DNA from 3 places in the Streptomyces sp. NPDC006487 genome. Region 1 is predicted to be linked to each of the others. Evidence: riboswitches for the same ligand, from Rfam matches in the RefSeq annotation. Region 1 holds a riboswitch; each other region holds the start of a gene.
What was found. A riboswitch is a leader RNA that binds a small molecule or an ion and turns the genes downstream of it on or off. The one in region 1 is predicted to bind cobalamin.
Positions count from the first base shown of each region.

Region 2: linked by a shared signal. The riboswitch ahead of ACFYM0_RS11605 (ABC transporter substrate-binding protein) and the one ahead of ACFYM0_RS11085 (CoA-acylating methylmalonate-semialdehyde dehydrogenase) in region 1 are both predicted to bind cobalamin.
Region 3: linked by a shared signal. The riboswitch ahead of ACFYM0_RS05770 (ribonucleoside triphosphate reductase) and the one ahead of ACFYM0_RS11085 (CoA-acylating methylmalonate-semialdehyde dehydrogenase) in region 1 are both predicted to bind cobalamin.

Region 1 is NZ_JBIAHN010000005.1:389,074-392,338, forward strand. Features, by position in the region: gene ACFYM0_RS11075 (short-chain fatty acyl-CoA regulator family protein) at 1-462, shown strand, start outside; gene ACFYM0_RS11080 (cobalamin-binding protein) at 478-1,392, opposite strand; cobalamin riboswitch at 1,446-1,624, shown strand; gene ACFYM0_RS11085 (CoA-acylating methylmalonate-semialdehyde dehydrogenase) at 1,812-3,265, shown strand, end outside.
Region 2 is NZ_JBIAHN010000006.1:81,942-85,206, forward strand. Features, by position in the region: gene ACFYM0_RS11600 (FecCD family ABC transporter permease) at 1-214, opposite strand, end outside; gene ACFYM0_RS11605 (ABC transporter substrate-binding protein) at 211-1,203, opposite strand; cobalamin riboswitch at 1,241-1,379, opposite strand; gene ACFYM0_RS11610 (hypothetical protein) at 1,391-1,558, opposite strand; partial or broken gene ACFYM0_RS11615 (helix-turn-helix domain-containing protein) at 1,512-1,811, opposite strand; gene ACFYM0_RS11620 (hypothetical protein) at 1,936-2,388, shown strand; gene ACFYM0_RS11625 (aldo/keto reductase) at 2,441-3,265, opposite strand, start outside.
Region 3 is NZ_JBIAHN010000003.1:130,982-134,246, forward strand. Features, by position in the region: gene ACFYM0_RS05770 (ribonucleoside triphosphate reductase) at 1-1,443, opposite strand, end outside; cobalamin riboswitch at 1,486-1,627, opposite strand; gene ACFYM0_RS05775 (endo-1,3-alpha-glucanase family glycosylhydrolase) at 1,749-3,265, opposite strand, start outside.

The DNA.
Region 1 (3,265 bases):
CGGGTCGACCGGGCAGGGAACATGTCCAAGCGGCAGTCCGCCACCGGGTTCCACTTCTCCCGCGCGGGCGGTACCTGCCCGCTGTGGAACGTGTACGAGGCCTTCGCCGCGCCCGGCCGCATCCACGTCCAGGTCGCCGCCATGCCCGACGGACAGCGCTACCTGTGGACGGCCCGCGCCGTCACCCGGCACCGGGGCGGCTGGGGCGAGCCCGGCAAGACCTTCGCCATCGGGCTCGGCTGCGAGATCCGGCACGCCTCACGGCTCGTGTACGCGGATGGGCTGGACCTCGGCAACAGGTCGGCCGCGACTCCCATCGGCATGGGCTGCCGCCTGTGCGAACGCCTCGACTGCCCGCAGCGGGCCGTCCCGCCCCTGGGACGGGCCCTGGCCGTCGACGAGAACAGCAGCACCTTCGTCCCGTACCCCGTCGAGGGCGTTCCCGCCCCCGCCCGCGGCTGACCCGGGCCCGGCCGCTCACTGCATCCGGCGGGCCTCGGCCGCGGTGACGGGTTCACCCGCCCGCACTCCGTGCAGGACATGGGCGAGCACCTCGGCTCCGCGTACGACTCTCGGTCCGGGGCGGTTGAAGTAGGCGGGCCCGTCCAGCACCCAGACCTCACCGGCCCGCACGGCCGGGAGTTCCTGCCAGCCGGGGAGGGATGTCAGCAAGTCCCTCTCGGTGAGCGTGCGTTCGGGCGGGAAGCCGCAGGGCAGGACCAGCACCACGTCCGGGCGGGCCGCGCGGACGGCGTCCCAGGTCATCGGTTTGGTGTGCTCCCCCGGTACGGCGAGCAGCGGTTCGCCCCCGGCATGCGCGATCTGTTCGGGCACCCAGTGCCCGGCGGGCCACAGCGGGTCGAGCCACTCGATGGCCACGACCCGGGGCCTGGCCCGCCCTTCCGTCAGCCACCGCACCTCGTCGAGCCGGCCGCGCAGCTCGGTCCGCCTGCGCTCCGCCCGCCCTCGTACGCCCAGTAGCTCCCCCACGGTGACCAGGCAGTCGAGTACGCCATCGAGGGTGCGCGGCTCCAGGCTCAGCACGCGGGCACCACCGTCGAGCACGCGCACCGCGCGCGAGACCCCTCCATAGGAAACGGCGCAGACGTCGCACAGGTCCTGGGTGAGGACGAGGTCCGGCACGAGAGCGGCGAGCGCTGCCGTGTCCAGGGTGTAGAGCGAGGAACCGGAGTGGGCGGCGCCACCCACGGCCTCGGAGATCTCCCGGCTGCCGAGGTCCTCGGCGGCGAACTCGGCCCGGGTGACCACGGGTACCGAAGCGACCGCCTCGGGCGGCCAGTCGCACTCATGGGTACGTCCGACCAGGTCGGCGGCGAGTCCGAGTTCCGCCACGATGTCGGTGGCCGCCGGGAGCAGGGAGACGATGCGCATGCACCGACTGTAGGCGCGCGGGCGACGGTCTGGACTTACTAGGACGTCCAACTATATGTTCGTGCCCATAAGGTCCGCGGTGCAGGGAAGCCGGTGAGAAACCGGCACGGTCCCGCCACTGTGACCGGGGAGTGTGCTGCCATCCACACGCCACTGACGAGGTCTGTCGGGAAGGCGGGCGGCACGCGGGGATCCGGGAGTCAGGATACCGGCCGCGGATGTTCCGTGTTGTCCACGAGGATGGAGCAGACACGCATGGCACCGGTTTGTACCCACGACCCTGGTGATCCGGCGGAGCACGCGCACACCATTTCGGCGCGCTCGTAGTCCCACGACGTTCCTCGCGGCGCACCCTCACCGGGTCCGTCCGCGGCCCCGTCGTGCCATCCCCGGATCCAACCTGACGAGAGCAGGCATCCATGGTCCGCGAGCTCACCCATTTCATCGGCGGAAAGCACACCACCGGGACATCCGGCCTCTTCGCCGACGTGCACGACCCCAACACCGGTACGGTGCAGGCCCGCGTCCCGCTCGCCGGGCGCGCCGACACCGAGGCCGCCATCGCCAACGCCCGGGAGGCTCAGCAGGATTGGGCACAGTGGAACCCGCAACGCCGGGCCCGTGTCCTGCTGCGCTTCCTGCAGCTGGTGGAGGACGAGCGGGATTCCATCGCCCGGCTGCTGTCCGCAGAACACGGCAAGACCGTCGCCGACGCCCACGGTGATCTGCAACGCGGCCTGGAGGTGGTCGAGTTCGCCGCCGGGATCCCGCACCTGCTCAAGGGAGAGTTCACCGACAACGCGAGCACGGGCATCGACGTGCACTCGCTGCGCTCGCCCCTGGGCGTCGCCGCCGGGATCACCCCCTTCAACTTCCCCGCCATGATCCCCCTCTGGCAGGCCGCCCCCGCCCTGGCCTGCGGAAACTCCTTCATCCTGAAGCCCTCCGAGCGCGACCCGTCCGTACCGCTGCGGCTGGCCGAACTCTTCCTGGAGGCAGGCCTGCCGGCCGGCGTGCTCAATGTCGTCAACGGCGGCAAGGAAGCCGTCGACACCCTCCTCGAAGACCCTCGCGTCCAGGCCCTCGGCTTCGTCGGATCGACCCCGATCGCCGCGTACGTCTATGCCACCGCCGCCGCTCACGGCAAGCGCGCCCAGTGCTTCGGCGGGGCCAAGAACCACATGGTCGTGATGCCCGACGCCGACCTCGACCAGGCCGTCGACGCGCTGGTCGGTGCCGGTTACGGCTCGGCCGGGGAGCGCTGCATGGCCGTCTCCGTCGCCGTGCCCGTCGGCGAGGAGACTGCCGATGCACTGGTCTCGAAGTTGAAGGAGCGCATGGCCACGCTGCGCGTCGGCCGCTCCGACGACCCCGGGGCCGACTTCGGGCCCCTGGTCAGCCGCGACGCGCTGGACCGGGTGGACCGCTACGTCGGCATCGGAGCAACCGAGGGTGCCGAACTCCTCGTCGACGGGCGCGGGTTCACCCTGCCCGGGCACGAGAACGGCTACTTCGCCGGTCCCAGCCTCTTCGACCGCGTCACCCCGGGGATGCGGATCTACCGCGAGGAGATCTTCGGCCCGGTGCTGAGCGTCGTACGGGCCGCCGACTACGAGGAGGCGCTGCGCCTGCCCACGGAGCACCCGTACGGCAACGGCGTCGCGATCTTCACCCGGGACGGCGACACCGCCCGCGACTTCACCCGCCGGGTGGGCGTCGGCATGGTCGGCGTCAACGTGCCCATCCCCATCCCCGTCGCCTACCACACCTTCGGCGGCTGGAAGCGGTCCGGCTTCGGCGACCTGAACCAGCACGGTCCCGACTCCATCCGCTTCTACACCCGCACCAAGACCGTCACCTCGCGCTGGCCCTC
Region 2 (3,265 bases), on a different contig from region 1:
CGCGTGGCATCCGGACGTCCCATACGATCGCGCCGAAGGCGCCCGCTCCGCCACCGGGTCCCGGTCCGCCGAGCACGATGTCGAGCACCCGTTCCGCAGGGATCCGTACCGGTCCCAGGGCCAGCCCCGCCAGGGCCGACGCGGCCAGCGCGGCGGCGAGCAGGGCCAGTACGACCGGCGTACGGGTGAACGCACGGGCGGCCCGGAGCCTCACGCGGCGTCGGGGTGGAGCTGACCGCCCAGCGATTCGACGGCGTCGGCGACGCGTACGCCGAGCACGGCGGAGGACAGCGGCAGCACGACGAACCGCCGGTTCTTGATCGCCGGGACCTGGGCCAGTGCCGGGTCGTTCAACAGGCGCTGCTTCTTGGCTTCGACGGTGGTGCCGCCGTAGTCGTAGATGAGGACGACCTCGGGCTTCCGCTCGATGACCTTCTCCCACGACACGTCGCCGAAGGTGTCGGCGAGGTCGGCGAACACGTTCGTCCCGCCTGCCAGCGAGACGATCTCGTTGCCGATGCCGTTGCCGCCGGAGGTGAAGGCGGAGGCCTCGCCCGAGTCGTAGACGAAGACCGCGGGCTTGGCCTTGTCCTTCACGCGTGCGCTGACGGCTTCGATGCGGCGCTGTTCCTCCGCGATGAGCCGCTCGCCGCGCTCGGGCACGCCGAAGGTCCGTGCCACCTCGGTTATTTCGGTCCTGAGCTGATCGAGGCCGACCTTGCCCTGGGTGCAGTACTCCACGCTGAGGCGGGAGTTGATGCCGGACTTCGCGAGTCCCTCGCGATCGCGGCCCTGCGCCTTGTCGAACGCGCTGGAGTAGCCCCCGTACACGAAGTCGGGGTTGGCTCCGAGGAGGATCTCCTTGGCGGGGTATTCCTTCGCCAGCACCTTGATCTTGTCGTACGCGGGCCGGTAGGCGGGCAGTACGGAGTCGTCCAGGTAGGCCGTCCCGACCGTCTTCTCCTCCAGCCCGAGGGCCAGGAGGATCTCGGTGGCGTGCTGGTTCATGGCGACGGCTCGCTGCGGCGGCGCCTGATAGGTGCTGGTGACACCGCAGTTGGTGACCGTGTACGGGAAGCCGGGCGCGGCGCCCGCTCCCGCCTTCGCATCCTGTGCCGCGGGGGATCCCCCGCACGCGGCCAGCGGTATCAGGAGGGGGACGGGCAGGAACGCGCGCAGCAGCGCACGGGCGTACGAGGACATGGCGAAGCCTCTCCGGGGGATCCGCGTCCCCTGGTCGAACCGAAAGAGGCGGTGCGTCAGTGTCTGACTCCCGGGTCCCCGCACGGGGGTGTACCGGTCACAGTGGCGGGACCGCACCGGATTCGCACCGGTTTCCTGTCCTGCACCGCCTGGATAACCCGGCCCAGTGTGCCAGAAGGCCGGGGGGTCAGCGCTCCGGGCGCACCCCGTGGGCCCCCCGCACCGTCCGCGCCGTCAGGGAGGCGAGGGCCCGCAGCGCCTCCTCGGAGCGTGATCCCGGCTCTGCCGTGTAGAGGTAGAGGGTCTGGTCGGGGTCGTCCGGGAAGGTGGAAGAGGTGGGACCGCTCGGTGGCATCGAGCCGCAGCGCCCGGGCCACGGCGTCGAGGACCTCGTCGGACACGTGCCGGGTGCGGCCCTGCTCCAGCCGGGTGTAGTAGTCCACGCTGACCCCCGCGAGCTGCGCGACCTCCTCGCGCCGCAGCCCGGGCACGCGACGCCTTCCCGGATGTGCGGCGGCGCCCACTGCCTCGGGGCCGATCCGGGCACGGCGGGAACGCAGGAAGTCCCGCAGGTCGGACTGGGGCTCGCGCCCGGCGGTGGCGGTCATTCCCCCAGGCTAGGCCGTCTCGTTCGGATCCTGCCCGGCCCGCGCCGACCGGCTGTTCGGGGTGCCGTGTCACAGCCCGGTCACAGCGGCCCCGCGAGCACCGGGCCGGGGCGACCATGGCCCGATGCGCAGACACCACGTGATCATCGCCCTCACCGGCGCCGGACTGCTCGCCCTCACCGGGTGCGGCAGCGACTCCGACGCGCCGGCCCCCGGCAAGACCTCCGCCCCGGCCTCGACCGTGCCGAGCCCTGCCCAGAGCGGCAGGCCCAGCGCCGATCCGAGCGCGGTCCGCCCCGACAGCGGCCTCCCGCCGAGCCCCGCGCCCGCGCAGCGCGCCGCCTACCTGGCCGCGCTGAACACGATCGACCCCGAGATCGTCAACGGCAAGGACGACAAGGCCGTCTCGCGAGGCCTGGACCAGTGCCAGTCCATGAAGGGCGAGAAGGATCCGGCCAAGCGAGTGGCCGGGGCGAACCAGCGCTTCATCGGCCCCCACCACCCCGCCGGCTTCGGCCCCGTCAAGTCCGCCCTGATCGTCGCGGCCGTCCAGGCCAACCTCTGCCCGACCTACTGAGTCCCTCCGAGGGCGAAGGCGGGGGCGGGGCCCCGGCAGCCCGGCCACCGCCTCATGCCGTCTCGTCGCTCGCCGCGGCCAGACCGAGGAGTTCACCCTCGGACAGGCGCAGGCCGCCCGCGGCGACGTTCTCGGCGAGGTGCCCGAGATCGCCGGTGCCGGGGATGGCCAGTACGTGGGAGCCCTGGTGCAGGGTCCAGGCCAGCCGGATCTGGGCCGCGCTCACGCCGTGGGAGCGGGCGACGGAGCGGACTTCAGCGCTGTGGCCGTCGGTGGCGCCGGCGGTGCGACCGGTACCGGCGATCGAGTAGAACGGCACGAACGCGATGCCCTGCTCACCGCAGATGTCCAGGAGCTCCTTCTGCTCGGGGGCCGCGCCGATGCCGTACATGTTCTGGACGCAGACCACCGGCGCGATGCTCCGGGCCTCGGCGAGGTGGTGGCCGCGGACGTTGGACAGGCCCAGGTGCCGGATGAGCCCGGCCGCACGCAGATCGGCCAGTGCGCCAAAGCGTTCGGCGATCGAGTCGCTGCCGACGATGCGCAGGTTCACCACGTCGAGGTGGTCGCGGCCGAGCTGGCGCAGGTTCTCTTCGACCTGGCCGCGCAACTGCTCCGGGGTGGCGTGCGGCAGCCACTGGCCGGAGGGATCGCGGCCCGGTCCGACCTTGGTGGTGATGACCAGCTCGTGCGGGTAAGGGGCCAGCGCCCGGTTGACCAGCTCGTTGGCCGAGCGCGACGAGGAGAAGTAGAACGCGGCGGTGTCGATGTGGTTCACACCGAGCTCGACCGCGCGGCGCAGTACGGCGATCGCCTGGTCGCGGTCCCGTGGGACGGCCTCGGGCGCGAATGCCTCACCGTGCTGCGTCAGGCGCAT
Region 3 (3,265 bases), on a different contig from region 1:
CTCGAAGGGGTCGTCGGTCCATCCGACGGGCAGCTGGGTGGAGTTGGTGTAGTACGGGTTGGCGTCGGTGCCGGCCTGGAGGATGCCGGGGAAGCGGGCCCGGTCCTCCTTCGCGAAGCGGTAGGTCGTGCCCTCGGCGGGGGTGGCCTCCAGGTTGTAGAGGTGGCCGGTGCTCTCCTGGAAGTCGACCATCCGGGCCCGCACCCGGTCCAGGAGGCGGACCGCGAGGGCGTGGCCCTCGGGCGCGGTGATGTCGTGCGCGCCCCCGCTGAAGTTGCGGACCATCTCGTTGACGCCGTTGACCCCGATGGTGGAGAAGTGGTTGCGCAGGGTGCCCAGGTACCGCTTGGTGTACGGGAAGAGGCCGCCGTCGATCAGGTCCTGGACGGTGATCCGCTTGATCTCGAGGCTGTCCCTGGCGAGCTCGCAGAGCCGGTCCACCTCGGCCAGCAGCCGCTCCTCGTCGCCCGCGCAAAGATGCCCGAGCCGGGCACAGTTGAGGGTGACCACGCCGAGCGAGCCGGTCTGTTCGGCGCTGCCGAAGAGGCCGTTGCCGCGTGCGAGCAGCTCGGTCAGGTCGAGCTGGAGCCGGCAGCACATGGAGCGGATCATGTTCGGTTCGAGCTCGGAGTTGATGAAGTTCTGGAAGTACGGGAGCCCGTACTTGGCGGTCATCGCGAAGAGCCGCTCGGCGTTCTCGCTCTCCCAGGGGAAGTCCCGGGTGATGTTGTAGGTCGGGATGGGGAAGGTGAACACCCGTCCGGTGGCGTCGCCTTCCGTCATCACCTCGATGTACGCCCGGTTGATCATGTCCATCTCGGCCTGGAGCTCGCCGTAGGTGAAACCGGTCTCCTCCCCCGCCACCACCGGGATCTGCTCGCGCAGGTCCTCGGGGCAGGTCCAGTCGAAGGTGAGGTTGGTGAAGGGGGTCTGGGTGCCCCAGCGCGAGGGCACGTTGAGGTTGTGCACGAGTTCCTGGACGCACTGCCTGACCTGGTCGTACGTCATCGCATCGAGGCGGACGTAGGGGGCGAGGTACGTGTCGAAGGAGGAGAAGGCCTGGGCGCCCGCCCATTCGTTCTGCAGGGTGCCGAGGAAGTTCACGATCTGGCCGACGGCCGAGGACAGGTGCCTGGGCGGGGCGGAGTCGATCTGTCCGGGGACTCCGTTGAAGCCTTCGGTCAGCAGGGTGCGCAGGGACCAGCCGGCGCAGTAACCGGAGAGCATGTCCAGGTCGTGGAGGTGGAGGTCGCCCTCGCGGTGGGCGCGGGCCACGGCGGCGGGATAGACCTGTTCCAGCCAGTAGTTCGCGGTGACCTTGCCTGCGGCATTGAGGATGAGCCCGCCGAGCGAATAGCCCTGGTTGGCGTTGGCGTTCACCCGCCAGTCCCGGCGGTCCAGGTATTCGGTCACGGTCTCCACGGCATCGACGACAGCAGTCACGGCAGCCCTCCCACGAGGCTCGGCACGGAAGAATGGCGGGCCTCTTCGAAAGCCCGTGCCGGCAGGTGTCGGACTCGTCCGCCGTGGCGGATTCACCGTTGCGGGGCAGTCCCGGATTCCCACCGGGTTCCCTGTTGCCTCGGTCGGGGAGGGGCCCCGCCGAACCGGCAAGACCAACACTACATATGGATGTGACGGCGGGGCACCACCACTACATATGGGGTGACGAAGGTCCCGCACCAAGGGACTTCAGCCCTGCGGAGAGCAGCGGAGAGCAACGGAGAGCAGCGCCGAGGCCCCCGGGCTCAGCTCCGGCCGCTGCTGGCGGCGTGGTACTGGAGGTCCTGCACCTCCACCGTGCGGTCCACCCGGTACCCCAGCTCCACCCGGGCCCCGGTCCTGCCGTCCCGCACCACGGCCGCCGAGCCGGTGCCCGGACCGAGGGGAAGCAGCTCGGAGTGGACCCCGGCCGGGGCCGCGTGCGCGTCCTCGGCCGCCCCCACGGCCGTACGGATGCTCGCGGGCCCGGTCAGGAAGCTCAGCACCTCCACCGTGTCGCGAGCCGCGGCGCTGCCGCCCCGCAGCGACATCACGAGGGACTGGCCGCCGCTCGGATCGGCGGCGGCGAACTGGGTGCGCGAGCTCAGGTACAGCGTGTCCCGGACGATCTTCGGCCAGCCGCCCGTCTTGAACCGGGTCAGGTAGTACGAGGAAAGGTCCAGGTAGGCATGGCCGTTGTGCAGGGAGGGCGCGAACTGGCTTCCCTCGCTGTAGTCGTTCCAGGTGGTGAGCTGGACCCAGTCGGCCCCGTCCTCGATGGCGCGGTTCCATGTGGTGCGCAGGGTCGCGGTGTTGCCCGCCTCGTCGTAGATGCCCTGGTTGGGACGGGCGTCCTGGACGGATACGGGCTGCATCCAGATCTTGCCCGCCGCGTGGGCGCGCCGCACGTCGCGCGTGGAGCTCTCCTGGCCGACGTAGCTGCGGCTGCCCCACTCGGAGAATCCGTAGCTGATCGACTCGAACTCGCCGCTGTGCGCGCCGAAGTCGAGGAAGAGCGGGACGAAGGCGGTGCGGATGCCGTGCCGGGACTTCAGGACGTCCATGACCCGGGTCCACCAGGCGGCGCTCTTCTCCTCCGCCTTGAACGGCGAGACGACCAGCCGTCCGTCGGGGAGCCGGTGGGCGGCCGGGGCCTTGCCGAGTTCCGCGAGGAGGTCGGCGAGCACGGCCGGGTCGTCGGTGCCCAGGGAGGTCATGTCCGGCATCAGCATGACCTTGAAGGCGGGGTCCACCGAACGGGCCGCCTCCATCAGGAGGTTGCAGCGTTCGAGGTTCTTCCCGGAGAGGGAGAGCAGGTCGAGGGTGAATCCGTCGATGCCGGCGGCGCGCGCGGTGCGGACCTCCTGCCGGAGGTTGGCGAGCTCCCAGTCCCCGGCCTTGGGCGGGACGGGCAGCGGCCGGTCGCGCAGCAGGCCGCCGTAGCGCTGGTGTTTGCCGTTCTCGCCGTCCGGCTTCAGGTAGTTGCGGGTGTAGTAGTCGGCGTCGGCGTTCGCGTTGTCCAGGGAGAGCGGGTACGGGGTGAAGTAGTGGGCGAAGACCAGCTTCTTGCCGGCGGCTCCGGAGCGCAGGGCGGCCGGCTGCGGCAGGTCGAAGGGCAGGGCTCCGGTGGGGCGCGCTCCGCCGTCCGTACCGGACCCCTGGGGCTTGGGGTCCGGGGCCGGCCCGCCCGGGCTCTGCGGGGCGGTGGTGCCCGGGCCGGTGGTGGCGGGGCCGGCGGTGGCGGGCGCGGAGCCGTAGCCGGACGCCCCGGACGGGGAGTCGG